Regions from separate parts of the Pseudomonas atacamensis genome, predicted to be linked through region 4. Evidence: predicted binding sites of a transcription regulator. Region 4 holds the regulator's gene; each other region holds the start of a gene.
What was found. Region 4 encodes sigma-54, which starts transcription at its own class of promoters, with help from an activator protein. Its sites were predicted from a motif close to ANTGGCATNNANNTTGCTNT; they were not measured.
Positions count from the first base shown of each region.

Region 1: a site for sigma-54 is predicted at 4,626-4,645, ahead of JWU58_RS18415 (CmpA/NrtA family ABC transporter substrate-binding protein). Genes of this name have one in related genera too.
Region 2: a site for sigma-54 is predicted at 1,214-1,233, ahead of JWU58_RS20130 (flagellar basal body rod protein FlgF). Genes of this name have one in related genera too.
Region 3: a site for sigma-54 is predicted at 3,537-3,556, ahead of JWU58_RS18725 (circularly permuted type 2 ATP-grasp protein). Genes of this name have one in related genera too.

Region 1 covers NZ_CP070503.1:4,056,982-4,064,604, reverse strand. The annotation lists gene JWU58_RS18430 (bifunctional protein-serine/threonine kinase/phosphatase) at 1-1,164, opposite strand, end outside; gene JWU58_RS18425 (nitrate/nitrite transporter) at 1,172-2,383, opposite strand; gene JWU58_RS18420 (ANTAR domain-containing response regulator) at 2,713-3,288, opposite strand; gene JWU58_RS18415 (CmpA/NrtA family ABC transporter substrate-binding protein) at 3,304-4,515, opposite strand; gene JWU58_RS18410 (quinone-dependent dihydroorotate dehydrogenase) at 4,733-5,752, shown strand; gene rmf (ribosome modulation factor) at 6,053-6,268, opposite strand; gene rlmKL (bifunctional 23S rRNA (guanine(2069)-N(7))-methyltransferase RlmK/23S rRNA (guanine(2445)-N(2))-methyltransferase RlmL) at 6,799-7,623, shown strand, end outside.
Region 2 covers NZ_CP070503.1:4,415,154-4,422,776, forward strand. The annotation lists gene flgG (flagellar basal-body rod protein FlgG) at 1-373, opposite strand, end outside; gene JWU58_RS20130 (flagellar basal body rod protein FlgF) at 419-1,159, opposite strand; gene JWU58_RS20135 (sigma-54-dependent transcriptional regulator) at 1,476-3,035, opposite strand; gene phhA (phenylalanine 4-monooxygenase) at 3,429-4,220, shown strand; gene JWU58_RS20145 (4a-hydroxytetrahydrobiopterin dehydratase) at 4,336-4,692, shown strand; gene JWU58_RS20150 (amino acid aminotransferase) at 4,692-5,885, shown strand; gene JWU58_RS27410 (hypothetical protein) at 6,155-6,286, shown strand; gene JWU58_RS20155 (hypothetical protein) at 6,357-6,539, shown strand; gene JWU58_RS20160 (MFS transporter) at 6,652-7,623, shown strand, end outside.
Region 3 covers NZ_CP070503.1:4,125,724-4,133,346, reverse strand. The annotation lists gene JWU58_RS18755 (ankyrin repeat domain-containing protein) at 1-143, shown strand, start outside; gene JWU58_RS18750 (hypothetical protein) at 224-754, shown strand; gene JWU58_RS18745 (PLDc N-terminal domain-containing protein) at 826-1,017, shown strand; gene speE (polyamine aminopropyltransferase) at 1,259-2,134, shown strand; gene JWU58_RS18735 (hypothetical protein) at 2,322-2,555, shown strand; gene JWU58_RS18730 (ribonuclease E inhibitor RraB) at 2,765-3,112, shown strand; gene JWU58_RS18725 (circularly permuted type 2 ATP-grasp protein) at 3,590-4,999, shown strand; gene JWU58_RS18720 (alpha-E domain-containing protein) at 5,012-5,962, shown strand; gene JWU58_RS18715 (transglutaminase family protein) at 5,959-6,762, shown strand; gene JWU58_RS18710 (c-type cytochrome) at 6,883-7,623, opposite strand, start outside.
Region 4 covers NZ_CP070503.1:5,075,840-5,083,462, reverse strand. The annotation lists gene rapZ (RNase adapter RapZ) at 1-459, opposite strand, end outside; gene ptsN (PTS IIA-like nitrogen regulatory protein PtsN) at 462-926, opposite strand; gene hpf (ribosome hibernation-promoting factor, HPF/YfiA family) at 939-1,247, opposite strand; gene JWU58_RS23225 (RNA polymerase factor sigma-54) at 1,321-2,811, opposite strand; gene lptB (LPS export ABC transporter ATP-binding protein) at 2,978-3,703, opposite strand; gene lptA (lipopolysaccharide transport periplasmic protein LptA) at 3,703-4,248, opposite strand; gene lptC (LPS export ABC transporter periplasmic protein LptC) at 4,235-4,807, opposite strand; gene JWU58_RS23205 (KdsC family phosphatase) at 4,816-5,340, opposite strand; gene JWU58_RS23200 (KpsF/GutQ family sugar-phosphate isomerase) at 5,340-6,314, opposite strand; gene JWU58_RS23195 (ATP-binding cassette domain-containing protein) at 6,587-7,396, shown strand; gene mlaE (lipid asymmetry maintenance ABC transporter permease subunit MlaE) at 7,396-7,623, shown strand, end outside.

The DNA of each region.
Region 1 (7,623 bases), 1.0 Mb from region 4:
CAGGTTTTCCGGTTTGATGTCGCGGTGCAGAATCTGCCGTCGATGCAGCAGCCCAACCGCGCGCAATAGCCGCTCGGCGATGTCCTGCCACTGCGCCAAAGGCAACGGGCCGCTATGTTGAAACACGTCGGCCAGCGTCGTCCCGGCGTATTCGCGCATGACGTAATACAAATGTTGACGCTGAGTGCAGGCATGGATTTGCGGAAAATGCCGGCCGGCCACGCGCTTGAGGAACCATTCTTCCGACAGCAGCGCCTGCCCGGCTTGCGGATCGTCGGCCAGGCGCGTCGGCAAGGTCTTCAACAGCCAAGGCTGGCCCTGACTATCGAGCACGCGATACAGCAATGATTGCTGGCTCTGGCCGATGCCGCCTTGCACCTGCCAGCCTTCAAACGCTTGCCCGGGTTTCAGCGTTGGCGGCAGTGGCCATTGCTGCAATTGCACCAGCGCATCGCCGATGCTCGCTTCGCCCAGCGCATCGACGCGCACCAGCAGGGCACTGGCGTTGTCCTGACTGCCGGCCAGATGCGCGGCGTTGACCAAGGTTTGCGCCGCGCTGGGCAGATCCACTTGATCGCGCAGAATCGCGGCGATCGCGGTATCGCCCAGGGTCGACCAGACGCCGTCGCTGAGCAGCACGAAGCTTTCGCCCTCACGCAGTTCGCCGTCGAGGAAATCCAGGACCAGATGCTGATCGAGCCCGAGCGCACGTTTGAGCACGTGCTGCATGCCCGGTTGCTCCCAGACGTGATCCTCGCTGATGCGCTGCAAGCGCTCGGCGTGCCAGCGATAGACCCGGCAATCGCCGACGTGGGCGAGGGTGAAGCGCCGACCGCGCATCACCAGCGCGCTGACCGTGGTCAGCAGCGGTTGCCCGCCGCCGTTGGCCTGCAGCCAGCGATTTTGCGCGAGCAGCAGGCGATCCAGCGCCTGGGCCACGCTCCAGGTTTCCGGCGTCGCGTAGTAGTCCAGCGCCAGCGCCTGCAAGGTCGAACGCGCGGCGAGGCCGCCATCGGCGCATTGGCTGACGCCGTCGGCGATGGCGAACAGATAACCCTTGCTCACCGCCAGTGCCGGCGCCGGTGTCACCGAGCGCAGGGCGTCCTGATTCTCCGCACGCGGGCCGGTGGCGCTGGCTTCGGCGAAGCTCAGTTGCAGGGCCATTGGGGCCTCAGACCCGCGCCGCTGTCACCGCCGCCGAACCCCAGGTGGTTCTCCAGCGACGCTTGACGCCGTGCAGGCCAAACCACGCCAGCACACCGAGGCTGGCGAACAACCACAGCGCCAGTTGATAACTGCCGGTGCTTTGCTTGATCGCGCCCATGCCGGCCGCGAGGGCGAAGCCGCCGATACCGCCGGCCATGCCGATAAGCCCGGTCATCACGCCGATCTCCAGACGAAAACGCTGCGGCACCAGTTGGAAAACCGCACCGTTGCCCGCGCCCAAGCCGAGCATGGTGCAGACGAAAAGCGCCAGCGCCGCGTAGGAACTTGGCAGATTGAAGCCCACCGCTGCGATGCAGATGGCAGCGACGGTGTACATCGCCAGCAAGGTGCGAATGCCGCCGAAGCGATCGGCCAGCGCGCCACCCAATGGCCGCATCAGGCTGCCGCCGAACACGCAGGCAGCGGTGTAATAGCCGGCGGTTACCGGGCTCAGACCGTATTGATCGTTGAAGTAACCGGGCAGGGCGCTGGCCAGGCCGATGAAGCCGCCGAAGGTGACGCTGTAGAAAAACATGAACCACCAACTGTCGCGATCACCGAGGGCCTTGAAGTAGTCGGCCATGGCTTTCGGTTTTGGCCGCTGCGGGGCGTTTTTTGCCAACCAGGCGAATAGCACCAAAGTCAGGACCAGCGGGATCAGGGCAAACCCGAAGACATTGCTCCAGCCGAACGCGGCGGCAATCACTGGCGCCAGCAGCGCGGCGAACACGGTGCCGGAGTTGCCGGCGCCGGCGATGCCCATGGCTTTGCCCTGATGTTCTGGTGGATACCATTGCGAGGCCAGCGGCAGAGCTACGGCGAACGACGCGCCGGCCATGCCGAGGAACAGGCCGAGGATCAGCGCCTGTTCATAACTGTGGATACCCAGTTTCCAGGCGCCGAACAGCGCGCAGATGACGATGACCTGGCCGATCAGCCCGGCGGTCTTCGGCGACAAGCGATCAGCGAGCATGCCCATGGCGAAGCGCAACACCGCGCCGGCCAGAATCGGCGTGGCGACCACAAGGCCGCGTTGCTGGGTGGTCAGGTGCAGGTCGGCGGCAATCTGCACCGCCAGCGGGCCGAGCAGGTACCAGACCATGAAGCTCAGGTCGAAATACAGGAAGGCCGCGAACAGGGTCGGGGTATGGCCGGATTTCCAGAAGCTTGAATTCATCGCGCACCTCGGCTGAAAAGAGTCTCGAAAGGAGTCATGCACAGCAGGTGGAGCGCCTCACGGCCGCACCACCGGCCCCGTTCTGTGGGGCCAAAACGCAAAAACGCCGCTACCTGATTCGCCGAGGGGCGAACGGGGTGAGCGACGTCTTTGTCGTAGGTGGGGCAACCGCCGTTGGTTACCTGTGCGGTTTACTTAGCGAGATCTGTGCCAACAGTTCGTGACCGAGGTGCGGCCATTCGCGAGCAGGCTCGCTCCCACACTGGAATGTATGCCATCTGTGGGAGCGAGCCTGCTCGCGAAGAGGCCCGCACTGACAACACAAAATCTCAGCCCAGCAACTCACTCATGGCAATGATCTGCTCCGCCACCTGAATCAGCTTCTGCTGGCGGCTCATGGCCTGGCGGCGCATCAGCGTATAGGCCTCTTCCTCGTTGCAATCCTTCATCTTCATCAATAAACCCTTGGCCAGCTCAATGCGCTTGCGCTCGGCCAGTTGCTGGTCACGGGCCTGCAATTGCGCGCGCAGGGCCTGGTCACTCTCGAAGCGCGCCATCGCCACATCGAGAATCGGCTGCAACCGTTGTGCGTGAATGCCTTCGACGATGTAGGCACTGACCCCGGACTTGATCGCCTGACGCATCACCCCCGGGTCATGTTCGTCGGTAAACATCACGATCGGCCGGGGCTGGTCGCGGCTGACCAGCACCACTTGCTCCATGACATCGCGGCTCGGTGACTCGGTATCGATCAGGATCACGTCCGGGCGCACCGTTTCGACGCGCGCCGGCAGGTCGATGGTCAGGCCGGACTCGTCGATTACCTCGAAGCCGGCCTCGGTCAGCGCTGCTTTCAGGCGTCCGACTTTTTTCGCGGTGTCGTTGATCAGCAGAATGCGCAACATGTTCGCGGTCTCCTGTCAGCGCTGGGCGAGAAGCGGGGCGGCGTCGCAAAGGGCATGCAGCTTGAAACTCCGCGCATAGCCCGCCGGATCGCTGCCGTCCCAGACCTTGCCGTCGAGCAACTGGCTGCTGCGCAGGTCGGCGTGCGAAGCCGCAATACCGACAGCGCTCGCTGCCTCGCGGTACAGATCCAGACGCTGAACCTGGCGGGCGACGGCCAGATAATCCGGATCCTCGCGCAACAGACCCCAGCGACGGAACTGGGTCATGAACCACATGCCGTCGGAAAGGTAGGGCAGATTGACCTCGCCATCGCCATGAAAACGCAGCGCATGCGGATCCTGCCAGCGATTGCCGAGGCCGTCGGCGTAATCCCCCATGAAACGCGGCTCGATGCACGCGGCGGGGGTGTCGAGGTACTCCGCAGCGCTGAGCAATTGCGCGGTACTGCGGCGGTTTTCCGGGCTTTCTTCGATGAAGCGACTGGCCTCAAGAATGGCCATCACCAGCGCCCGCGCAGTGTTGGGATATTGCTCGACGAATTCGCGGGTGCAGCCGAGGACTTTTTCCGGGTGGTCGGGCCAGATGCTCTGGCTGGTCGCCAGGGTGAAACCGAGATCCTGCTGCACGGCGCTGGCCGCCCACGGTTCGCCGACGCAAAAGCCGTCGATGCGCCCGGCTTGCAGGTGCGCAACCATTTGCGGCGGCGGCACGACCACGCTGTCGACGTCCTGCAACGGATGAATGCCCTGGCTCGCCAGCCAGTAATAAAGCCACATCGCATGGGTGCCGGTGGGAAAGGTCTGGGCGAAGGTCAGTTTTGCGCGGCTTTGGTGCACATGCCGATCGAGCGCTTCAGGACTGTTCACGCCAGCCTGTTGCAAACCATGGGACAGGTTCAGGCTCTGGCCATTCTGGTTCAGACCCATCAGCACTGCCATGTCGGTCGGGGCGACGCCGCCGATGCCCAGGTGCACCGCGTAAATCAGTCCGTACAGGCTGTGCGCGGCATCCAGTTCGCCGCTGACCAGTTTGTCGCGCAGGTTGGCCCATGACGCCTGACGCTTGAGGTTCAGGGTCAGGCCGTAGGGCTGGGCGAAGCCCTGAGTGGCGGCGACCACCACCGAGGCGCAGTCGCTCAGCGCCATGAAGCCGAGATTGATCGCGCTCTTTTCCGGCGCGTCGCTGCCATTGACCCAGGCCAGAGGCCCCAAGGACGTTTCGTTCATACGCTACCTCAAAAAAACGTCGTCCCGGATTCTGCGCAGGCAAAACCCGGGGACGACGCCATTGTCCTGGTCTGCGCGCCGTCATTGGTCGGCAGACTGATGAGCGGGGTGGTGCAAGGCATATGCCAGTCGCCTGATTCGCGCAGGCGCCTCGCGCCGGGGGACGATGCCCGGCTATAATCGCCGCCTCTTTTCGCCGCCCGAGTCATTGCCGCCCATGTACACCCTGGCCCGTCAGCTGTTGTTCAAACTTTCCCCGGAAACCTCCCACGATCTGTCGCTGGATCTGATCGGCGCGGGTGGACGTTTGGGCCTCAACGGCTTGCTGTGCAAGGCGCCGGCGAAAATGCCGGTGACCGTCATGGGGCTGGAGTTCCCGAACCCGGTGGGGCTGGCGGCAGGTCTGGACAAGAACGGCGCGGCCATCGACGGCTTTGCGCAACTGGGTTTCGGTTTTGTCGAAATCGGCACCGTGACCCCGCGTCCGCAGCCGGGTAACCCGAAACCACGGATCTTCCGCCTGCCGGAAGCCGAGGCGATCATCAACCGCATGGGCTTCAACAACCTCGGTGTGGATAACCTGCTGGCGCGGGTCGCTGCGGCAAAATACCAAGGCGTGCTGGGCATCAACATCGGCAAGAACTTCGATACCCCGGTCGAGCGTGCGGTCGACGATTACCTGATCTGCCTGGACAAGGTTTACGCCCACGCCAGCTACGTCACCGTCAACGTCAGCTCGCCAAACACCCCGGGCCTGCGCAGCCTGCAGTTCGGTGACTCGCTCAAGCAATTGCTCGCGGATCTGGCCACCCGTCGTGCCGAACTGGCCCTGCGTCACGGCAAGCATGTGCCGCTGGCGATCAAGATCGCGCCGGACATGACCGACGAAGAGACTGCGCAGGTTGCCCAGGCATTGATCGAAACCGGCATGGACGCGGTCATCGCCACCAATACGACTTTGAGCCGTGTCGGTGTTGAAGGCATGGAGCATGGCGACGAGGCGGGCGGTCTGTCGGGTGCGCCGGTGCGTGAGAAGAGCACCCACACTGTGAAGGTGCTGGCGGGCGAATTGGCCGGGCGTTTGCCGATCATTGCCGCGGGCGGCATTACCGAAGGCAAGCACGCGGCGGAGAAGATCACGGCAGGTGCAAGCCTGGTGCAGATCTATTCGGGCTTCATCTACAAAGGCCCGGCGCTGATTCGTGAATCGGTGGATGCGATCGCCGCGTTGCGCTGAGGATTGCGGAGGCCTTGTGGGAGCCTTTGTGGCGAGGGGATTTATCCCCGCTGGGCTGCTCAGCAGCCCCAAAGCCTTGCACAGTGATATGCCAGGTAGATTGAAGTTCGGACTTCGCGACTGCTGCGCAGCCGAGCGGGGATAAATCCCCTCGCCACGTGGATCCCGGTTAACCCTCTTTGCAGGCATAAAAAAGGGCTCCTCGAAGGAGCCCCTGGGCCGTAGCCCGCCGTCCGGGAAGGACGTGCGTGGTTAATTCATTGCAAATTCAGATTGTCGTGTCGGAATAAATGCCCTGTGTCAGCCGACGGCGTGAAGTTCGTTGAGTCTGTGGATTCCCGCAGTGCCGGTCATACCGTCCCAGTTGTCGCCGCGTCCTTCTCGCCAGCCGTTGATCCAGGCTTGACGTACCGACGGTAGAGTAAATGGGCAAAGCTCACGGGATTTGCCACCAACGCCATATTGATATCCGCGCAAAAATGCTCTTTCCAACGGATCACGCTTAAGTCTTCTCATAGGGTGTTTCCCTCACTTGTTGACTGTAGTGTCGCGTTGACCTCAATTGAGGTCTGGCAGAAAAAACCTGCCATCGTGCGGCTCGCTGCCGGCGTGGCGAGCCAAGGTGTTGACGCCGTTGCGACGTCAACCTGTGCTCAGTTCTAACCAATGAGTCACATAGAGGGAATGATCGTTTTGTCATAAGCACGTAACGTAAAGGATGCTATGGCGATAAGTAACCGCGTATTTATTCAACGTTCAATGCGCAAACCCCGGTATGATCGGCGCCCCGCTGACTCAGGGGGTTAATCCTTTAGTGAGAATGACCCACGTTTGCGCTTGGGTAATATTCGACGAAGGGTCGCTTTCGGTCTTTTTGTTGCACCAACTTTTTTATCTGTCCCGGCATCTAAGCTCTTTTAACCCGAGCAGCGGGGATGGAACGGCACACCTTCGTGCCACGCGGGCGCTCTTTCAGAAAAGCGCCTGATTGAAAACCGGGTCGGCAATGCGTTGCCGGCCCACTAGCCAAAGGCTCTGGAATTACCATGTCCGATCGTTTCGAACTCTTCCTCACTTGCCCCAAAGGCCTTGAAGGCCTGCTCATCGAGGAAGCCGTCGGGCTTGGCCTTGAAGAAGCGCGCGAGCACACCTCCGCCGTGCGTGGCATGGCGACCATGGAAACCGCCTATCGCCTGTGCCTCTGGTCGCGTCTGGCCAACCGTGTGTTGCTGGTGCTCAAGCGTTTCCCGATGAAGGACGCCGAAGACCTCTACCACGGCGTGCTCGACATCGACTGGCAGGATCACATGCTCAGCGATGGCACCCTGGCCGTCGAATTCAGCGGCCACGGTTCGGGCATCGACAACACCCACTTCGGCGCGCTGAAAGTCAAAGACGCCATCGTCGACAAACTGCGCACGCCGCAGGGCGATCGTCCATCCATCGACAAACTCAACCCGGACCTGCGTATCCACCTGCGTCTGGATCGCGGCGAAGCGATTCTGTCCCTCGACCTTTCCGGCCACAGCCTGCACCAGCGCGGCTATCGCTTGCAGCAGGGCGCGGCGCCGCTGAAGGAAAACCTCGCGGCGGCAATCCTCATTCGCTCCGGTTGGCCGCGTATTGCTGCCGAAGGTGGCGCACTGGCTGACCCGATGTGCGGTGTCGGTACGTTCCTCGTCGAAGCCGGGATGATCGCCGCCGACATGGCGCCAAACCTGCGCCGCGAGCAGTGGGGCTTTACCGCGTGGCTCGGTCACGTGCCGGCACTGTGGAAAAAACTTCACGAAGAAGCCGTCGAGCGTGCCGCCGCCGGTCTGGCCAAACCGCCGCTGTGGATTCGCGGTTACGAAGCCGATCCACGATTGATT
Region 2 (7,623 bases), 660 kb from region 4:
TGGAGTCGAGGTGGAAAGTACCGTCACGGGTGTAGGACGTGGTGCCGTCCGGCTGCAGGATCTGGAAGAAACCGCGACCGTCGATGGCCATGTCCAGCGGCTGCTCAGTGGTTTGCAGGCTGCCGGCGGTGAAGTTTTTCTGGGTGCCGACAATGCGCACACCGGTACCCACTTGCAGACCCGACGGCAGTTCGCTGTCCTGGGTCGACTGGGCACCTGGCTGACGCTTGATCTGATAGAGCAGGTCCTGGAACTCGGCACGGTCACGTTTGAAACCCGTGGTCGAGACGTTCGCCAGGTTGTTGGAAATGGTGGTCAGGTTGGTGTCCTGGGCGGACAGACCGGTTTTGGCAACCCATAGAGCCGGAAGCATTCGATTCTCCTCGTGCGCCTGTTTTACGGCGCGACGTTCTGATAATTAGCTGATCTGCAAGACCCGAGCCATGGCCTGGTCGTCGTCTTTGGCGGTGTTCATCATCTTGACGTGCAACTCGAACTGCTTGGCCAGGGCCAGCACCGAAGTCATTTCTTCCACGGCATTGACGTTGCTCGACTCAAGGAAACCCGAGACCAGTTTGACGTTGGCGTCGGCTTGCGCCGGCTGGCCGTCCTTGGTGTAAATCGAACCGTCGAGGCCTTTGTTCATGTTCTTGATGTCCGGGTTGACCAGCTTGATCCGGTCGACTTCGGCCATGACGCGGGGGCCTTCGCCCATCGCGCGAATGCTGATGGTGCCGTCTTCGCCGACTTCGACCTGCTGCTCGGGCGGCACGGCGATCGGGCCGCCATTACCGATCACCGGCATGCCGTTGCCGGCGCGCAATACGCCGAGGGCGTCGATGTTGAGGCTGCCGGTGCGCACGTAGCTTTCACCACCGCTGGGGTTTTGCACGGCGATGAAACCGTTGCCGGATACCGCGACGTCGAGTTCACGCCCGGTCTGCACCAGCGAGCCCGGCGTGAAGTCGGTGGCGGGACGTTCGCTCATGGCAAACGCGCGCGCCGGAAAGCTGTCACCGAACACCGGCATCGAACGCGCCTGCTCGAGGTCGCGCTGGAAGCCGTTGGTGGAGATGTTCGCCAGGTTGTTGGCATGCGCCCGCTGCGCCAGTGCGTTCTGGCTGGCGCCGGTCATTGCCACATAAAGGTACTTGTCCACTGTGTTTCCTCTGCATGCCGGACGTTTGCCGCCCACCGCTGTACTGCTCAGCCATAAGCAATTTGCAGACCAACTTTTTATTGGCGGGCGAAGGCCCGGTAAACAGGGGACTTGAGGGGATCAGAGGGGGAATCTGAAATGGGTCGAAGACGAAAAACCGGCGGTGTCATGCCGGTTAGTGGCAAGGTTCGGCCTGGACACTGATCGTTCCCATGCTCTGCGTGGGAATGCCTCACTGGACGCTCTGCGTCCGCTTTGGGACGCGGAGCGTCCCGGGCTGCATTCCCACGCAGAGCATGGGAACGATCACTTGCGGCTATGACTGAGACTTGCCAACCTCATACTCGCGCAACTTGTTGGCAATCGTCGTGTGCGAAACCCCCAGCCGCTTGCCCAACTGCCGACTGCTCGGGTGCTCGGAATACAAGCGTTCCAGCACGGCTTTCTCGAAACGCCCGACGATCTCGTCGAGATTTCCGTCGAGGGAAAAATCGCCAAGCGGCTGACGCACGCCGTAATCGGGCAGGCGAATATGTTCGGCCTTGACCGTGCCGCCGTCGCACAGGGAAACCGCCTGGAACAGCACGTTTTCCAACTGCCGCACGTTGCCCGGCCAGTGGTAATGGCTGAGGCGATCCATCGCCGCCGGGGCCAGTTTCGGCAGCGGACAGCCGATCTGCCGACTGGCCTGATCGAGAAAGTGTTCAACCAGCGGCGTCAGACCGTCGAGGCATTCGCGCAGTGGCGGGATGTGCAGCGACAGCACGTTCAAGCGGTGATAGAGATCCTGACGAAACTCGCCGCGCGCGCACAATTCGGACAAGTCCACCTGGGTCGCGCAGATCACCCGCACATCGAGATAGACCTCTTCATCACTGCCGACGCGACGGAAGCAACCGTCCTGAAGAAAGCGCAGCAATTTGACCTGCAAGCGCGGGCTCATCTCGCCGACGCCATCGAGAAACAGCGTGCCGCCAGCGGTCAACTCCAGCAGGCCAAGCTTGCCCTCAGCGCGAGCGCCTTCGAAAGCGCCGGGGCCGTAGCCGAACAGTTCGGTCTCGGCCATCGACTCCGGCAACCCGGCGCAGTTGAGCGCCATCAACGGTGACTGTCCACGCGGGCTGGCGAGATGGCAGGCGCGCGCGAGCAGTTCCTTGCCGGTGCCGGTTTCGCCTTCTATTAATAGCGGTGCATCCAGCGGCGCCATGCGTCGCGCTTCGCGGACCACAGCGGCCATGACTTTCGAGCTCTGGAAAATACTGTCGAAACCGCGCAGCTCTTGCTTGCGCACATTGTAGATACGCTCGCCGACGCGGTCGGCGCGGTGCAGCGTCAGTACGGCGCCGGCCATGGCCTCGCTGTCATCGTGCTCCGATTGCAGCGGCGCGATGTCGGCGAGAAAGATGTCGCCCTTGACCTTGACGCGCATGCCGTTGATCCGCGATTTGTTGGCGCGCACCAGTTCGGGCAGGTCGAAATCTTCGGCGTAGCGCGACAGCGGAATCCCCGGCACCTCATCGACGCGCACGCCGAGCAACTGCGCCGCCGCGCGGTTGGCCGCAACGATCGAGCCGCCCATGTCGATCGACAGCACCGGAAACTCCAGCGCGCCAAGCAGTGCGTTCAATTCCATGTGCCGGCGTTCACTGGGCATCAGCCCGACGCGCTTGACCCCAAACACCCCGCCGATCGCCTCGAACTTGGGGCGCAACGCCTGGAACTGAATGTTGATCAGGTTCGGGCAGTGCAGGTAGATCGCATTGCCATGCTCACCACCCACCTCGCCGCGTGCGACGTTGATCCCGTACGCCACCAGCAGATTGAGAATGTCGCGCAGGATGCCGATGCGGTTCTGGCAGTGGACTTTGATGCGCATAGAAAAAGGCCCGACAGGTTTGAGAGGAAAACACATGTCCTTGTGGGAGCAAGCCTGCTCGCGAAGGGGCCAGCACATCCAGTATCGATGTGTCAGACAGACCGCTTTCGCGAGCAGGCTCGCTCCCACAGGGTTCTGTGGCGCGCCCGGGGCAGATGTTTCTGTCGAGGCACGCAGATAGTTGTCAAGATTATGTGACAGCCCCTGCCCTTTTCAAACCCGCCAATCACCGTAATTGCTGATTACCCGACAAAGCGTAACGATAACTTTACGAAACTCGACGAAATTTCCTACACATGCACGGCTCAACATGCTGCGCAGCTTCGCGCTCTGGGGTATTCCTTTAGCCATCGCTGGACATAACAAAAACGAATTTCCTAGCAGGAGAGCAGCATGAAGCAGACGCAATACGTGGCTCGCGAGCCCGATGCGAAAGGTTTTATCGACTACCCCGCCGAAGAACATGCGGTGTGGAACACGCTGATCACTCGCCAGTTGAAGGTGATTGAAGGTCGCGCGTGCCAGGAATACCTGGACGGTATCGAAAAACTCGGTCTGCCCCACGACCGCATCCCGCAACTGGCCGAGATCAATAAAGTGCTCGGCGAGACCACTGGCTGGCAGGTTGCCCGGGTGCCGGCGCTGATTCCCTTCCAGACCTTTTTCGAGTTGCTTGCCAGCAAACAATTCCCCGTCGCCACCTTCATACGTACCCGCGAAGAACTCGACTATCTGCAAGAGCCGGACATTTTTCACGAGATCTTCGGCCACTGCCCGCTACTGACCAACCCCTACTTCGCTGAATTCACCCACACCTACGGCAAGCTTGGCCTGCAAGCGACCAAGGAAGAACGCGTGTATCTGGCGCGGCTGTACTGGATGACCATCGAATTCGGTCTGGTCGACACCCCGCAGGGCAAGCGCATCTACGGTGGCGGGATTCTGTCCTCGCCGAAAGAAACCGTTTACTGCCTGTCGGACGAGCCCGAGCATCAGCTCTTCGATCCGCTGGAAGCCATGCGCACGCCGTATCGCATCGACATCCTGCAACCGCTGTACTTCGTCCTGCCCAATCTCAAGCGCCTGTTCGATGTGGCCCATGAAGACATCATGGCCATGGTTCGCCAAGGCATGCAGCTGGGCTTGCACGCGCCGAAATTTCCGCCGAAACCCAAAGCCGCCTGAACCGCGACTTTTGCTGACAATTGCGTCTGTCCGTCGCCGCCACTTTGCTTTAGCGTGACGGCATTGGCGGCACACGCGCTTTAATAAAAAACACACTCGTTTTCAGGAATACACCATGTCGACTTTGAACCAAGCCCACTGCGAAGCCTGCCGCGCCGATGCGCCACAAGTCAGCGACGAAGAACTGCCGATCCTGATCAAGCAGATCCCTGACTGGAACATCGAAGTACGCGACGGCATCATGCAGCTGGAGAAAGTTTTCCTGTTCAAGAACTTCAAGCATGCGCTGGCGTTCACCAACGCCGTCGGCGAAATCTCCGAGGCCGAAGGTCACCACCCGGGCCTGCTGACCGAGTGGGGCAAAGTCACCGTGACCTGGTGGAGCCATTCGATCAAAGGCCTGCACCGCAACGACTTCATCATGGCTGCGCGCACTGACGAAGTGGCCAAGACCGCAGAAGGACGCAAGTAATGCACTTCGACGCCATCGGCCGGGTCCCCGGCGACCCGATTCTCGGTTTGATGGAGGCCTATGCGCAGGATGCCAATCCGCGCAAGTTCGACCTCGGCGTTGGCGTCTACAAGGATGCCCAGGGTCTGACGCCAATCCCCGAGGCGGTGAAAATCGCCGAGGCACGACTGGTCGAAAGCCAGGACACCAAGACCTACATCGGTGGCCACGGCAATCCGCTGTTCGGCAAGGTCATCAACGAACTGGTGCTCGGCGCCGACTCACAACTGATCACCGAACAACGCGCCGGCGCCACCCAGACCCCAGGCGGTACCGGTGCCTTGCGGCTGGCGGCCGACTTCATCGCGCAATGCCTGCCGGGCAAAGGCGTGTGGTTGAGCAACCCGACCTGGCCGATCCACGAAACCATTTTCGCCGCCGCCAAGGTCAAGGTCAGCCACTACCCGTACGTCGGCAGTGACAACCGCCTCGACGTCGAAGCGATGCTCGCCGTGCTCAGTGAAGTGCCAAAGGGCGACGTGGTGCTGTTGCATGCGTGCTGCCACAACCCGACCGGTTTCGACCTGAGCCATGACGACTGGAAGCGCGTGCTTGAAGTGGTGCGCAGCCGCGATTTGCTGCCGCTGATCGACTTTGCTTATCAGGGTTTTGGCGATGGTCTGGAGCAGGACGCGTGGTCGACCCGGTTGTTCGCGGCGCAAGTGCCGGAGCTGCTGATCACCAGTTCCTGCTCGAAGAACTTCGGCCTGTATCGAGACCGTACCGGTGCGCTGATCGTCTGCGCGACCAGCGCCGACAAGCTCATCGACATCCGCAGCCAACTGGCCAACATCGCCCGCAATCTGTGGTCGACGCCGCCGGATCACGGCGCGGCGGTGGTCGCGACCATCCTCGCCGATCCAGAGCTGAAAGCGCGCTGGGCCGATGAAGTGGAAGCGATGCGCTTACGAATCGCGCAGTTGCGCAGCGGTCTGGTCGAAGCGCTGGAACCCCACGGTTTGCGCGAGCGTTTTGCCCACATCGGCGTGCAACGCGGGATGTTCTCCTACACCGGCCTGTCGCCGGAACAGGTTAAACACCTGCGCGAGCGGCACAGCGTGTACATGGTCAGCTCGGGTCGGGCGAACGTTGCCGGGATCGACGCCACCCGCCTCGCATCGCTCGCCGACGCGATCGCTGACGCCTGCAAATAATCCCCCACCCGACTGATCGTTCCCACGCTCTGCGTGGGAATGCAGCCCGGGACGCTCCGCGTCCCAACAGCGGACGCAGAGCGTCCATTGAGGCATTCCCACGCAGAGCGTGGGAACGATCAGCAGACCCAGCGCTTGCCTCCCTGCGGCCATCTGTCGCATTAATTTGAATTAAAAGTCTGATTGTCATTTTTCCTGCTGTATCCTGCGCAGGCTTTGTAAAGCGCGGAGCACCTGATCTATCAACAGACTTAGCGAGGAGCGCAACCATGCACGAGATTCCCAATCTCCCCTTCCCAAGCCTGCACGTACCTGAGCAGACGACCCCGCAACACGCCGGCGCTGAAAAGCCCGAGCCGCAAGAAGCCGCTGACAGCCGCAAAGCTGACAGCGAAGAGTAAGACCCGCCGTACAGACCGTGTGGAAAGCGCTAACATGCGCTTTCCACACTGCCTGAAGCCCGAGCCCGCCATGACCGACGAATTCTCCGAAAGCCAAGCTGCCGTGCTGATCGGCGCCACCGAGAAAATGATCGAGATCTGGAATCGCCTCTCACCCGAGAAACAGGCCGCCCTGCTCGAGCGTTTCGGCAGCGAAGAAAACGCCCTCGCCGCCCTCGTCACCACGCAACTGGTCGCCCCGGCGAAATCCTGAAAGCGCCGCCCGGCAAATAGTTTTACTTTTCCCCGCCCCTGAACGGTTCACGCCGGTATCATGAGCAGCCTATCTAATCTGCTGCTCCCGTGGATCGTTACCCATGTCGTCTATACCCGAGCCCCAGCGTCCGCTGGCGGTTACGCTGCAAGTAGTCTCCATCGTCCTTTTCACCTTCATCGGTTACCTGAACATCGGCATCCCGCTCGCCGTGTTGCCGGGCTACGTCCACAGTGACCTGGGTTTCGGTGCGGTGATCGCCGGGCTGGTGATCAGCGTGCAATACCTCGCCACCCTGCTCAGCCGCCCGTACGCGGGCAAGATCATCGACAACCAGGGCAGCAAACGCGCAGTGATGATCGGCCTCGCTGGCTGTGGCTTGAGCGGTGTGTTCATGCTGATTTCCGCGTGGACACCGAACCTGCCACTGCTGAGCCTGATCAGCCTGCTGATCGGCCGTCTGGTGTTGGGCAGTGCGGAAAGCCTGGTCGGTTCTGGTTCGATTGGCTGGGGCATCGGCCGGGTCGGCGCGGCGAATACGGCGAAAGTGATTTCCTGGAACGGCATCGCCAGTTACGGCGCCCTGGCGATCGGCGCGCCGTTCGGTGTATGGCTGGTAAGCAGGTTAGGGCTGTGGAGCATGGGCGTGAGCATCATCCTTCTCGCCCTGCTCGGTCTGGCGCTGGCATGGCCGAAGACCGCCGCGCCGATCGTCGCCGGTGAACGCCTGCCGTTCATGCATGTGCTGGGCAAAGTCTTCCCCCACGGCTGCGGACTGGCGCTGGGCTCGATCGGTTTTGGCACCATCGCCACGTTCATTACCCTGTATTACGCGACCCAGCACTGGGACAACGCGGTGCTGTGCCTGAGCCTGTTCGGCGCCAGCTTCATCGGCGCGCGGCTGCTGTTCGGCAATCTGATCAACCGCCTCGGCGGCTTCCGCGTGGCGATTGCCTGTCTGTCGGTGGAAACGTTGGGACTGTTGCTGTTGTGGATTGCTCCGGATGCGCATTGGGCACTGGCCGGTGCGGCGCTGAGCGGTTTCGGCTTCTCGCTGGTGTTCCCGGCGCTGGGCGTGGAGGCG
Region 3 (7,623 bases), 950 kb from region 4:
ACCGCGTTGAAATCGTCGACTACCTGATCGGCCAGGGCGCAGACCCGAAAGCCAAGGACGCCAATGGCGTGACCGCGCTGGATGCGGCGCGGACCATGGGCGCGGTCGATACCACCGCGCAGCTGGAAAAGTTGCTGGCGTAAAGTCCACGGACTGTGGCGAAGGGCAGAATGCGCTATCCTTCGCGCCCTGAAAATTCACCTCCGCCACAGGATCCGCCCTCATGAAAGCCGCACTCGTCGAACTCATCAGCAAAATCAGCTCCGGCTGCATGGGCGAGGATGAGATCCTGAAAGTGGCCGACGAAGCCGCCGAGGCCTACGCCGACGCCGAGGCTTTTCTGGCCGCCAATCCGGACATCAACTACGACGATACTTTCCCGATCCCGCTGGGTGAGTGGGTAGTGGTCGGCAGCCTGCCGGAAACCGTGCTGTTTCAGGCCGATACCTACGTCGATCTGTTCGCACAAATCGTTGCCTCGTTTGGTCCGGGCGTGGATTTCAATCTCAAGCCCAAGCAACTGGCCAAGACCGAAGCACTGACCGCACTCAACCGTATTCAGGTGCAGATGAGCAGCCTGAACAAGGAAAACGGCGGTTACACGTTGATGAACTTCAGCCAGTTGCTCGACGATGAGCTGCAAATGGTCCTGGTCTACGGCAACGATGTGCCCCGCGTGCTGGAGTTATGCGCCGAGGTTGGCATCGCCGCTGCGCCAGCGCTGGAAGCCTTGAAGGTCGCCGTTCACGTCTGAACGCAATAAAAGGGAACCCTGCGCGCGACCGTCTATCCTAAAAGTGCATGCCACTATTCTGGAGCGACACCATGGGTTCCACGTTCAACGGTCTGATTGGCCTGATCATCCTTGCCCTCGACATCTGGGCCATCATCAACGTGCTGAAAAGCGGCGCCTCCACCGGAATGAAAATCGTCTGGGTGTTGCTGATCATCCTCCTGCCGGTGCTGGGCCTGATCATCTGGGCGATTGCCGGGCCACGGGGCAACGTCCGGATCTGAGCTGATTTTCGATCACACGGTCATCCCTGTGGGAGCGAGCCTGCTCGCGAAGACGTTGGGTCAGTCGCCATCACCGGCAACTGATGCTGCGCTTTCGCAAGCAGGCTCGCTCCCACAGTAATTTGCGCTGGTAAAAAACAACCTGAGGTTCGACCTGTCATCTTCGGCAACGTAGAATGCGCGCCTTTCCCGGGCAATCGTCCCCACGATGGCGCCCGCGCATTTATCGGAGCACTTGACCATGACCGTCACCAAGACCAGCGAGTACCTGGAAACCCTCTACGAAGGCTACGGCCAGCGTTTTCGCATGGAAAAACTGCTGCACGAAGTGCGCACCGAACACCAGCACCTGGTGATCTTCCAGAACCCGCGCATGGGCCGGGTGATGGCGCTGGACGGCGTGATCCAGACCACCGAAGCCGACGAATTCATCTACCACGAGATGCTCACCCACGTGCCGATCCTCGCCCATGGCACTGCCAAGCGCGTGCTGATCATCGGCGGCGGTGACGGCGGTATGTTGCGCGAAGTGACCAAGCACGCCGGCGTCGAGCACATCACCATGGTCGAGATCGACGGCACCGTGGTCGACATGTGCAAGGAATTCCTGCCGAACCATTCCGCCGGAGCCTACGACGATCCGCGCCTGAACCTGGTGATCGATGACGGCATGCGTTTCGTCGCCACCACCACTGAAAAATTCGACGTGATCATCTCCGACTCCACCGACCCTATCGGCCCGGGCGAAGTGCTGTTCTCGGAGAACTTCTACCAGGCATGCCACCGCTGCCTGAACGAAGGCGGCATTCTCGTCACTCAGAACGGCACGCCGTTCATGCAGATCGACGAAGTCAAAACCACCGCCGGTCGCCTGCGCAGCCTGTTCCCGGACTGGCATTTCTATCAGGCGGCCGTACCGACCTACATCGGCGGTTCGATGACCTTCGCCTGGGGCTCGACCAACCCGGCCTACCGCAAGCTCAGCCGTGAAACCCTGCAACAGCGCTTCATCGGCAGCGGCATCGTCACCCGCTACTACAACCCGGAAATCCACATCGGCGCGTTCGCTTTGCCGCAATACGTGCTGCAGGCGGTCAACAAGCCGAGCAACGACTGATCACGCTGAAGTCGCTCTGCAAGGGAGCTTTTGTGGTGAGGGGATAAATCCCCTCGCCACAGAAGTCCGCCTTACCGATTGGATGGTTATTTTCACCGTTGTCGGCTGTAATCCTTTTGAACCAACTATCGCGGAAAAAAGTCGAGATAGAGGTAAGCCCATTTACGGGTTGATCGAGGAGGCACTGATGCAAAAGTGGAAAGTCACTTTCGTGGATGATCACGGTGAAATTGTCGATGAAGTCTTCGAACGTGAGGAATGCCCGTCCGATGATGAAGCCGCACGGCTCGTCAAAGAGCGGCTTCTTCCGGTCGCCGCCAAGCTGGATCTCAACGATCTGGAAGGGCGCACCGCCGATGCGGGGGTGAAAAACCTCAAGACCCAGAACGGCATCGAAATCCGCAGCATCACCCCTGTCTGAATACTTCCTGTCATCTCGTAAACCAGGCCTTGGCAGCGGCGCTCTCTTGGGGCTACTCTGCAAGCGAGATCAGCGAATGGATCGCTAAGGTCTGGTCTTGTCAGCTACATGCTTGTTTCCCGCGCGCAACCACGTTGCCGTAGTACTTAGGCCAAAAGGCCCGGGGCGGGAATACGGAAAGTCTATCCATCAATCGAGGGGGACGATTCATGAGCACAGCCTATCAAGAAGACATCAGCAGCAACGTTCTGCGCCGCATGAAAGAAGGCGGTTTCGATTTTTCCCGGTTCCATCCCATCGAGTTCTACGCGATTTTCCCGGACGAGGAGCGGGCGCGCAGGGCAGCAGGCAAATTTCGCGGTGAATCCATCAATGCCCAGGTCAGTGCGCGCGACGACGGCGCCTGGTCGCTGGAATTGAGCAAAGTGATGTACGCAACCTATGACGACATCGGCGATTTCGAGCAAGGCTTTTCAGCCGTGGTCGAACCGCTGGGCGGCATTATCGAGGGTTGGGGCGTGAAGCAGGAGGTGCGCAATCGTTACCGGTTGAATTGATATTGCGCATTGTCTGTCGGGCAACGGCTGACCTTCGGGTCGGCCGTTGTCGTTTCTGGCTTCTGCATATCGCAGTGGCAAAACCCTGAAACAAGAATCCAGGGCAAAAAAAAGCCACCGGAGAGGGTGGCTAAAAGGGAAGACGGGTATGCAATAAAGTCCTGTCGGGACGGGGCTGCCAAGGCAGTTCAGATCAGTTGAGCTGTCTACTTTGCGGCGGCGTGCCGGGGAAGTTTTGCAGCGAATGCGCGGATTATCCGCAGTCGTGGCCGGGCAGTGAAATCAACTCTGACTATGCTGGTGATAGGCGATGCAGTGCGTCGCAATGAAGCGGGGGCAATCGGGCCGGGGCATTTGCCGCACAGGAATGGTGCGCAGCCTCCGGCGTGGATCTACAACCGATTGAAATCAAAGCGTTTATGCCGATGGCACGGGCCTTGCGAAGGCCTGTATGTCCGGAGTGACAAGGAGTACGGCATGATCCGCACCTATTTTGATGAGATGTACGATGCCGGCGGCCTGGTCCGCCCGCATTACCGGGAATTTGCCCGCTGGCTGGCCGAGACGCCCGACGAGCTGCTCGCGCAGCGCCGCCGCGAGGCCGATCTGCTGTTCCACCGTGCCGGGATCACCTTCACGCTCTATGGCGACGAGCAGGGCACCGAGCGCCTGATTCCGTTCGACACCATTCCCCGCAGCATTCCGGCCAGTGAATGGCGGATTGTCGAGCGCGGCTGCATCCAGCGGGTCAAAGCGTTGAACATGTTTCTCGCCGACCTCTACCACGAGCAGCGCATCATCAAGGCCGGGATTATTCCCGCCGAACAGGTGCTGGCCAACGAGCAATACCAATTGGCGATGCAAGGTCTGGATCTGCACCGCGATATCTATTCGCACATCTCCGGCGTCGATCTGGTGCGCGATGGCGATGGCACTTATTACGTTCTCGAAGACAACCTGCGCACACCCAGCGGCGTCAGCTACATGCTCGAAGATCGCAAGATGATGATGCGTCTGTTCCCCGAACTGTTCTCCGCCCAGCGCATCGCCCCGATCGATCACTATCCCAATCTGCTGCTCGACACCCTGAAAAGCTCAAGCCCGATCGACAACCCGAGCGTGGTGGTGTTGACGCCGGGACGCTTCAACAGCGCGTTCTTCGAACACGCGTTTCTTGCCCGGGAAATGGGCGTGGAACTGGTAGAAGGCGCGGATTTGTTTGTGCGTGACGACAAGGTATTCATGCGCACCACCGATGGCCCGAAAGCGGTCGACGTGATCTATCGTCGCCTCGACGACGCCTTCCTCGATCCGCTGGCATTCAACCCGGACTCGATGCTCGGCGTGCCGGGGCTGCTGTCGTCCTATCGTTCCGGCAATGTGGTGCTGGCCAACGCCATCGGCACCGGAGTGGCGGACGATAAATCGGTGTACCCGTTTGTCACCGACATGATCCGTTTCTACCTCGACGAAGAGCCGATTCTGAAAAACGTGCCGACCTGGCAGTGCCGCAACCCGTCCGAGCTGTCCCACGTGCTGGCCAATCTTGCGGATTTGGTCGTCAAGGAAACCCAGGGCTCCGGCGGTTACGGGATGCTGGTCGGACCGGCCGCGACGACGGCGGAAATCGATGCCTTTCGTGAGCGCATCAAAGCCAAACCCCATGCCTACATCGCGCAGCCGACGCTGTCGCTGTCGACCTGTCCGACCTTTGTCGAAAACGGCATTGCACCGCGCCATATCGATTTGCGTCCGTTTGTGCTGTCCGGTCGCGAAACCCGGGTCGTGCCCGGCGGTTTGACCCGTGTCGCGTTGCGTGAAGGCTCCCTGGTGGTGAATTCCTCCCAGGGCGGCGGCACCAAGGACACCTGGGTAGTCGAGGATTGAAGGAAGCTTGCCATGTTAAGTAGAACTGCCTCGGATCTGTACTGGATGTCGCGTTACCTGGAGCGTGCGGAGAATCTCGCGCGCATGCTCGACATCAGTTATTCGCTGTCGCTGATGCCGCAGGACGGGCGCGGCGACGGTCTCCACGAGCTCGCCATGCCGTTGCTGATCACCGGCACCCTGGACGATTACCTTGAACGCCACGGTGACCTGCACGCCGAGCGCCTGCTGCATTTCTTCGCACTGGATGCGGCCAACCCGGCCAGTATCTACAGCTGCCTTGGTGCAGCGCGGGCCAGTGCTCATGCGGTACGCGGGCGAATCACTGCGGACATGTGGGAAAACATCAACGCGACCTGGCTGGAAATTCGCGGCATCGCCGAACAGGGCTTGAGCCGTTATGGCATGAGCCGTTTCTGCGAATGGATCAAGGAGCGTTCGCACCTGTTTCGTGGCGCCTCATACGGCACGATCATGCGCAACGACGCGTTTCGCTTCATTCGTCTGGGCACGTTTATCGAGCGCGCGGACAACACGCTGCGCCTGCTCGATGCCCGTTACGAAATGGCCGGTGATCAGGCCGAAGCAGTCAGCGATGGCACGGCGCACGCCTATTACCAATGGAGTGCGCTGCTGCGCGCCTTGTCCTCATTCGAGGCCTACACCGAAATCTACCGCGACGCGCCCGGCGCCCGGCATGTCGCCGAACTGCTGCTGTTACGCGCCGATGTGCCGCGTTCGCTGCGTGCCTGTACCGAAGAGATCGACCAGATCCTCGCGCAACTGCCAGGCGCCAACGGCCGACCGGCACAACGCCTGGCGGCGGAAATGGACGCGCGCCTGCGCTACACCGGCATCAACGAAATCCTCGAAGAAGGCCTGCACGCCTGGCTGACCGAATTCATCCCGCTGGTGCGCCAGTTGGGCAACGCCATTCACAGTTCCTACCTGGAGGCTGCATGAGACTTTCCATAAGCCACGAGACCACCTATCACTACGAAGATCAGGTGCGCGCGAGCATCCAGTACCTGCGCCTGACGCCCCACGACAGCGAGCGCCAGCATGTCCTCAGTTGGCAACTCGACCTGCCGCGTCCGGTGCGTGCGCAGCTCGATCCGTTCGGCAACATCCTGCATGTGCTGACCATGGACGAGCCCCACGAAGCGATCATCATCGGCGCCCGTGGTCAGGTCGATATCGATGAATTGCGAGAGGCCGAACATGAGAGCCAGTCGGCGCTGCCGTTCCTGCGCTTCACGCGCCTGACCGAAGCCGACGAAGCCTTGCGCGAGTTTGCCGCGAAGAACTGCAAGCAACGGCGTGATCGCACCGCGCTGATCGACTTGATGCACGGTCTGAATCAGCACATGACCTACACGCCGGGCTCAACCGAAGTCGACACCAGCGCCGCCGAAGCTTTCGCCGGTCGCGCCGGGGTTTGTCAGGATCATACCCATGCGTTTCTCGCCTGCGCGCGCAGCCTCGGCGTGCCGTCGCGTTACGTGTCGGGTTATCTGTACAGCGAAGATTGCGAGCATCTGGCCAGTCATGCCTGGGCAGAAGCGTGGCTGGACGACGCGTGGTACAGCTTCGACGTGACCAACCAACTGGCGCGCCCGGAGCGACACCTGAAGCTGGCGGTGGGTCTGGATTATCTCGATGCCTGCCCGGTCCGCGGCATGCGCCGGGGCGGCGGCTGCGAGCAGATGCACGCCAAGGTATTCGTCTCGCCGACGCCGGTTATTTCCGTGCAGCAACAATAGCTCGACGCACGCAAAGCCCTGTGGGAGCGAGCCTGCTCGCGAAAGCGGTTCATCAGCCAGCCAACCAGCGACTGACACTCCGCCTTCGCGAGCAGGCTCGCTCCCACAAGGGAGACTGCATCAAGGTTTGGCTTTGCGGCCGGCCATGTGCTTGAGATAGCCCACCAGCATTTCCAGGTCTCCATCCGGCAACACCTGCGCGGAAAACCCCGGCATCTTCGCCTGCGGCCACTGACGCAAACTCTGCGGATCGCGGATGTAGCGCTTCAAGAAATCCGCCCCAAAATACTCGGTCGGGCTATACGGAATATTCAGATCCGGACCGAACTGCGCGTCTCCGGCACCATTCAACCGGTGACAGGCCAGGCAGTTTTTCTGAAACAGGGCAAAACCCTTGTTCACCGGATCATCGGCCTTCAAGGCAGGATCGGGCAGCAGGGCAGGGAATCGTTGGGCCACCGGCGCCATCAGCTTGATGCTGGCGACTTCGAACGGCCACTGTTCGGGGCTGATATTGCCGGCCTGCGGATCGGTCCAGACCAGATAGAACGGCCCGGCGCTGTGCTTGCCGGCAGATAACGCTGGCCACGGCCGCGCCGGGTCCTCGATTGCCAGCCATGCGCGTGCCCCGTCCTTGTTCAGCAAGGGCGCGGCGGCCAACTCTGCGGCAAAGCCGTCCAGCGCCACCGCTTGCAAGTGATCCTCCAGCTTGACTCCCGTCAGCAATGCGGCCAGCGGCACGGCCTGATAGGTCATGTCCTTCTTGTAGGAAACATCATTGTTGATCGTGAGGGTTTGCACCTGAGGATGTTCGAGCAGCTCTTGGGTCTGCCAGGTGCGGCTGTTTGCGCCCAACTGCAG
Region 4 (7,623 bases):
CAGGGTATCGCGCAGTTGATACAGATTGAGGTTGGTGGTGTTGATTTTCAGGTCAGCCAGATCGGCGATCGGGCCGAGCAGGGCGGTTTCATCGTGAATCGCCTCGGCCAGTGAGCGATTGGCGTTGCTCAGCGGGTGACGACGACGGGTCTCGGAAAAACGCTTGAGCAGGGTTTCTTCGTCGGCGTCCAGGTACAGCACATCGCACTTGATGTGTTTGGCACGGACGTCTTCGAGCAATTCGGGGAAACGTGACAGATGGCTGGGCAGGTTGCGCGCATCGATCGACACGGCGACCAGCGGCTGCGCCAGTTCCGTGTGAATCAGCGCACGCTCGGCCAGTTCCGGCAGCAAACCGGCCGGCAGATTGTCGATGCAGTAGTAGCCGTTGTCCTCAAGGACATTCAGGGCGGTACTTTTACCCGAGCCCGAACGGCCACTGACAATGATCAAGCGCATGATTAGTGCCCGTTCTGCTCGTCCAGTACAACCTGGTACAAGGCTTCGTTGCTCGCGGCGCTGCGTAACTTGTCACGCACTTCCTTGCGGTCGAGCATGCTGGCGATCTGGCGCAACAACTCCAGATGCGCGTCGGTCGCGGCTTCCGGGACCAGCAGCACGAACAGCAGGTCCACCGGAGCGCCGTCGATGGCATCGAAATCAATCGGAGCTTCGAGGTGCAGCAGGGCGCTGACCGGCGCCGTGCAGCTCTTGAGGCGGCAGTGGGGAATGGCGATGCCGTTACCAAAACCGGTGGAGCCGAGTTTTTCACGGGCGATCAACGCCTCGAAGACGTCCTGCATCGCCAGATCCGGCACTTCGCGGTGGATCAGGTTGGCAATCTGTTCGAGGGCTTTTTTCTTGCTGCCGCCCGGCGCGTTCACTTGGGAACGGCCGGGGGTCAGGATGGTTTCAAGTCGGATCATGGGATAGGGGTGTTAACGACCGGTCGCGCCCTGGAGGAGGCTCTGGGTCTTTTCCTTATGCTTTTTGAGTTGGCGATCCAGCTTGTCGGTAAGTGAGTCGATCGCAGCGTACATGTCGGTATCTTCTGCGTTGGCAACTACTTCTCCGCCGGGTATATGCAGTGTGGCTTCAATCTTCTGCTGCAGTTTTTCGACGCACATCGTGACTTGCACGTTAGTGATTTTGTCGAAATGCCTCTCCAATCGGTCGAGTTTTTCCTCGATGTAGGAACGCAGAGGTTCGGTCACTTCCAGTTGGTGTCCACTGATGTTGACTTGCATACAGCTTCTCCTTCGTTGCCAGTGCATAAAGCGGCAGGCCGAAAAGCCTGCCACTGGAACGCTGTAACGTGGCTTACATCAACCGCTTGCGTTCGCTCGAAGGCGCGATTCCGAGGGATTCGCGGTACTTGGCGACGGTGCGGCGAGCCACCTGAATGCCTTGTGCCTCCAGTAAACCAGCGATCTTGCTGTCACTCAACGGCTTTTTCTGATTTTCCGCGGCCACCAGTTTTTTGATGATCGCGCGGATCGCCGTGGACGAGCATTCGCCGCCTTCGGAGGTGCTGACGTGGCTGGAGAAAAAGTATTTCAGCTCATAAATACCGCGCGGGGTATGCATGAATTTCTGCGTGGTCACCCGGGAAATCGTCGATTCGTGCATGCCGACCGCTTCGGCGATGTCATGCAATACCAACGGCTTCATCGCTTCGTCGCCGTATTCGAGGAAGCCGCGCTGATGTTCGACGATCTGCGTGGCCACTTTCATCAGGGTTTCGTTGCGGCTCTGCAGGCTCTTGATGAACCAGCGGGCTTCCTGCAACTGGTTACGCATGAAGGTGTTGTCGGCGCTGGTGTCGGCACGCTTAACAAACCCGGCGTACTGGGCATTGACGCGCAGGCGTGGCACCGATTCCTGGTTCAGCTCGACCAGCCAGCGCTCGTTGTCCTTGCGCACGATCACATCGGGAATGACGTATTCGGCTTCGGTTGATTCGATCTGCGAGCCCGGACGCGGATTGAGGCTCTGTACCAGCTCGATGACCTGACGCAGCTCGTCTTCCTTGAGCTTCATGCGGCGCATCAACTGGCTGTAATCGCGACTGCCGAGCAGGTCGATGTAATCGGCGACCAGACGCTTGGCCTCGGTCAGCCACGGCGTCTTCGCGGGCAACTGACGCAATTGCAGCAGCAGGCATTCGCTGAGGTTGCGGGCGCCGATCCCGGCGGGCTCGAATTGCTGGATGCGATGCAGGACGGCTTCGATCTCGTCGAGCTCGATGTCCAGTTCAGGATCGAACGCTTCAAGAATTTCTTCGAGGGTTTCGTCCAGATAGCCCTGATTGTTGATGCAGTCGATCAGGGTCACGGCGATCAGGCGATCGGTGTCGGACATCGGCGCCAGGTTCAGTTGCCAGAGCAGATGGCTCTGCAGGCTCTCGCCGGCGGATGTGCGGGTGGTGAAATCCCACTCGTCGTCATCGCTGCTCGGCAGGCTGCTGGCGCTGGTCTGGTAGACGTCTTCCCAAGCGGTATCCACCGGCAGTTCGTTGGGGATGCGCTCGTTCCATTCGCCATCCTCGAGGTTGTCCACCGTCGGGGCGGTTTCCTGGTAGGAGGGTTCCTGGATTTCGGCGGGCTTCTGTTCGGCGTTGTCGGCCAGAGGATCGGCGTTGTCGAAGTCGTCGCCTTCTTCCTGGCGCTCGAGCATCGGATTGGATTCCAGAGCCTCCTGGATCTCCTGTTGCAGGTCCAGGGTCGACAATTGGAGCAGGCGGATGGCCTGTTGCAGCTGCGGTGTCATCGTCAGCTGCTGGCCCATTCTCAAGACTAGCGATGGTTTCATGGCAGGGGCTTAACACCTTATTCGCCGGCGCTTTGCGCCATCCACTACAGGGCGCCGAAGCGCCAAACTTAAGCAAATTATATGCCTGAAACTGAAGTGTTTGCCTAGAGCGCTGTAACAATTAAAGCGGATAAATGCGCCTTGAATCGATACAGCGCTGTCGCGCTTACAGGCGGAACTCGTGACCCAGATACACTTCCTTGACCAGATCGTTGGCCAGGATGGTCTCGGCATCACCTTCGGCGATCAGTTGACCGTCGTTGACGATGTAAGCGGTTTCGCAGATATCCAGGGTCTCACGGACGTTGTGGTCGGTGATCAGCACACCGATGCCCTTGGCCTTGAGGTGGTGGATGATCTGCTTGATGTCGCCGACCGAGATCGGGTCGACACCGGCGAACGGTTCGTCGAGCAGGATGAATTTCGGCGCAGTGGCCAGGGCACGAGCGATTTCCACCCGGCGGCGCTCACCACCGGACAGGCTCATGCCGAGGTTGTCGCGGATGTGGCTGATGTGGAATTCCTGCAGCAGGCTTTCCAGCTCCTTGCGCCGACCGGCCTTGTCGAGTTCAGGGCGAGTCTCGAGGATCGCCATGATGTTGTCGGCGACTGACAGTTTGCGGAAGATCGACGCTTCTTGCGGCAGATAGCCGATACCGGCCTTGGCGCGGCCGTGCATCGGCTGGTGGCTGACGTCCAGATCATCGATCAGCACACGGCCCTGATCCGCCTGCACCAGGCCAACGATCATGTAGAAGCACGTGGTCTTGCCGGCGCCGTTCGGGCCGAGCAAGCCGACGATCTGCCCGCTGTCGATCGACAGGCTGACGTCACGCACGACCTGGCGGCTTTTATAGGCCTTGGCCAGGTGCTGAGCTTTCAGAGTTGCCATTACTGGGATTTCTCTTCGGTTTTCTTCTTCGGCTGGATCACCATGTCGATGCGCGGGCGCGATTCGGTGACCTTGCTGCCCGTGGCGCGACCGGCGCTGGCCAGTTTCTTCACGGTGTCGTAGACGATTTTTTCGCCCTGGGTGACGTTGTTATCCTTGTCGATAACCTTGGCCTTGTCGATCAGCACCACCCGATTCTGCTGGGCGTGGTATTGAATCGTCACGCCGTAGCCCTTGACCGGGTTGGCGTCGCCCTGGGTCTGCAACTGCTCGAAATAGGCCAGGTTGCCGACCGAGGTCACCACATCGATGTCGCCATTGGGCGCGCGCGTCATGGTCACGGTGTTGCCTTTAACGATCATCGAGCCTTGGGTAATGATCACGTCACCTTTATAGGTGGCAATGCCATTCTTGTCGTCCAGTTGGGCGTCGTCGGCCTGAATGCGGATAGGCTGCTGCTGATCGTTCGGCAGGGACCAGGCGCTCGCGCTTCCCAGTGCTGCGCCCAGACTGAGCAAAATAGGGAGGGTTTTAACGAGCCTCATACTGTCCTCTTACGTTCGATTGCAGGTGTATCCTGCTGTCCTTCAGGTACGCTTTCATTCCGACGCCAGTCGATACACCGCCAGCGCCCTCGATTCTAACGGGTTGCGCAGTCTGCGCATATTCCTGCTGCGGGAACACGGTCATGCGGGTGCTGGTGATCAGGGTGCCGCGCTGTTTCTCGTCGGTGCGCTGTACGCGTACCGAGTCGATCAATTCCACTTCGGTACCGCCGGAATTCACTTCGCCGCGCTCACTGGTCACGTGCCACGGGAAGTCGGTGCCGCGATACATGTTCAAGTCAGGCTTGGTTACCAGAGTGACATCGGTAGCCTTGACGTGCTCGGCCTTGTCGGAGGTCATCTCGTACTGCACCTTGCCGTCGGGCAGGTACTGAATGGTGTGCGTGTTGGTCGCGTACCAGTCGATCGGATTCTCGGCCGCCGAAACCGGTGGCTTGTCGAGGAAGCGTTCCGGGCTGATGTTCCAATAGCCGACCGCAGCGAAAATCGCCGCGATGCAGCCGAACAGCAGGAAGTTGCGAAACTTTTTGCTAAACATGGTCAGGCTCACAGGTACGCGGCGTTGGCCGCTTCGAGGCGGCCCTGGGCGCGCAGGATCAATTCGCAGAATTCACGGGCGGCACCTTCGCCGCCACGGGCGCGGGTAACGCCGTGGGCGTGTTCGCGGACGAAATCGGCAGCGTTGGCCACCGCCATGCCCAGCCCAACACGGCGGATCACCGGCAAGTCTGGCAGATCGTCACCGAGATAGGCGACTTCTTCATAGCTTAGGCCCAGTTGCGCGAGCAGACCGTCGAGTACCACCAGTTTGTCCTCGCGCCCCTGAAACAGATGCGGGATGCCGAGGTTCTTCGCGCGGCGCTCGACCACCGGGGTCTTGCGACCACTGATGATCGCCGTCTGCACGCCGGCATTCATCAGCATCTTGATGCCTTGGCCGTCGAGGGTGTTGAAGGTCTTGAACTCGCTGCCGTCTTCGAGGAAGTACAGGCGGCCGTCGGTGAGCACACCGTCGACGTCGAATACTGCCAGTTTGATCGCTTTGCCGCGTTGCAGCAGATCGTTGCTCATTACATGACTCCTGCGCGCAGCAGATCGGAGAGGTTGAAGGCGCCGATCGGGCGATCCTCCTCGTCGACGACTACCAGGGCGTTGATTCGATGGTCTTCCATGATTTTCAGGGCTTCGGCGGCGAGCATGTCGGGCCGGGCGGTCTTGCCGTGTGCAGTCATCACCTGGTCGATGGTGGCGCTGCGGATGTCGATGGCGCGATCCAGGGTGCGGCGCAAATCACCGTCAGTGAAGATCCCGGCGAGCTTGCCATCGGCTTCAATAATAGCGGTCATGCCCAGACCTTTACGAGTCATCTCCATCAGCGCGTCCTTGAGCAGGGTACCGCGTTGTACCTGCGGCAGCTCCTGCCCGGCGTGCATGACGTTTTCGACTTTCAGCAGCAGGCGACGGCCAAGGGCGCCACCCGGATGCGAAAAGGCAAAATCTTCAGCGGTGAAACCACGCGCTTCCAGCAAGGCCACGGCCAGAGCGTCGCCCATGACCAGCGCGGCCGTGGTCGAAGAGGTCGGCGCCAGATTCAGCGGGCAGGCTTCGTGCTCGACATGCACATTGAGATTGACCTCCGCAGCCTTCGCCAGTGGCGACTGTGGATTGCCGGTGACGCTGATCAGCTGGATACCCAAGCGTTTGATCAACGGCAGCAGAGTCACGATTTCATTGGTCGAACCAGAGTTCGACAGGGCCAGGATCACGTCGTCGCGGGTGATCATGCCCATGTCGCCATGGCTGGCTTCGGCCGGATGCACGAAAAACGCCGGGGTGCCGGTGCTGGCCAGGGTGGCGGCGATCTTGTTGCCGATATGCCCGGATTTACCCATGCCGACCACGACCACGCGGCCCTTGCTGGCCAGAATCATCTCGCAAGCGCGTACGAAATCGGCGTCGATATGGGCCATCAAGCCTTGGACGGCTTCCACTTCGAGGCGGATGGTGCGTTGTGCCGATTGAATCAGGTCGCGGGTTTTGCTCATGTCAGAATCGTATGGGCCGATGAAAAGGCGGCGATTATAGCGGTTATGTGGCAAAGCCTCACGCAAGTTCGACGTGCTTTGTCATTACTGGTTACCAAAACCCTCTGAAACTCGCTCGGGCCCTCTTCAGTCGGCGATCTTGGCCGGGTTCTCGCTTGGGCGCTCAGCCTTTGCAGTGATATAGTTCGCCGCCAGTTCGGCCTGCCCGGGATGCAGGTGTTTCCGAGGAAAGTCTGGCATCCCAGTGAGAGGCTGCATCGCAAGGAGTTTAGATGAGTGCCGATAACGCCTACGCGGTCGAGCTGAAGGGAGTCTCCTTCAAGCGCGGTGCGCGGAGCATTTTCAATAACGTCGATATCCGCATCCCGCGCGGCAAGGTCACCGGCATCATGGGGCCTTCCGGCTGCGGCAAGACCACGCTGCTGCGCCTGATGGGCGCGCAGTTGCGGCCGTCCGGCGGCGAAGTCTGGGTCAACGGGCAGAACCTGCCGACGCTGTCGCGCAGCGATCTGTTCGATGCGCGCAAGCACATGGGCGTGCTGTTTCAGAGCGGTGCGCTGTTTACCGATCTCGATGTGTTCGAGAACGTGGCCTTTCCGCTGCGGGTGCACACGCAACTGCCGGAAGACATGATTCGCGACATCGTCCTGCTGAAATTACAGGCCGTGGGGCTGCGTGGCGCCATCGAGCTGATGCCGGACGAACTGTCCGGCGGCATGAAGCGCCGTGTAGCATTGGCCCGGGCGATTGCCCTCGACCCGCAGATTCTCATGTACGACGAGCCCTTCGTGGGCCAGGACCCGATCGCCATGGGCGTGTTGGTGCGCCTGATCCGCCTGCTCAACGATGCTCTGGGCATCACCAGCATCGTGGTTTCGCACGATCTGGCGGAAACCGCGAGCATTGCCGACTACATCTATGTAGTGGGCGATGGTCAGGTGCTGGGTCAAGGCACACCGGATGAGCTGATGAATTCCGATGATCCGCGTATCCGCCAGTTCATGACCGGTGATCCCGATGGCCCGGTGCCGTATCACTTTCCAGCGACGGATTACCGCGCAGATCTTCTGGGGAAGCGTTGATGCGCAGAATTTCATTGATGGAACGCCTGCGTCGGTTCGGCGAATCGGCGATCGACGCGGTTGCAGTGTTTGGTCGAGCGACCCTGTTCCTGTTTCACGCCCTGCTGGGCCGTGGCGGTATCAGCGGTGGTTTCGGCCTGCTGGTCAAGCAGCTGCATTCGGTCGGCGTCATGTCGCTGGTGATCATCGTGGTCTCCGGCATTTTCATCGGCATGGTCCTGGCGTTG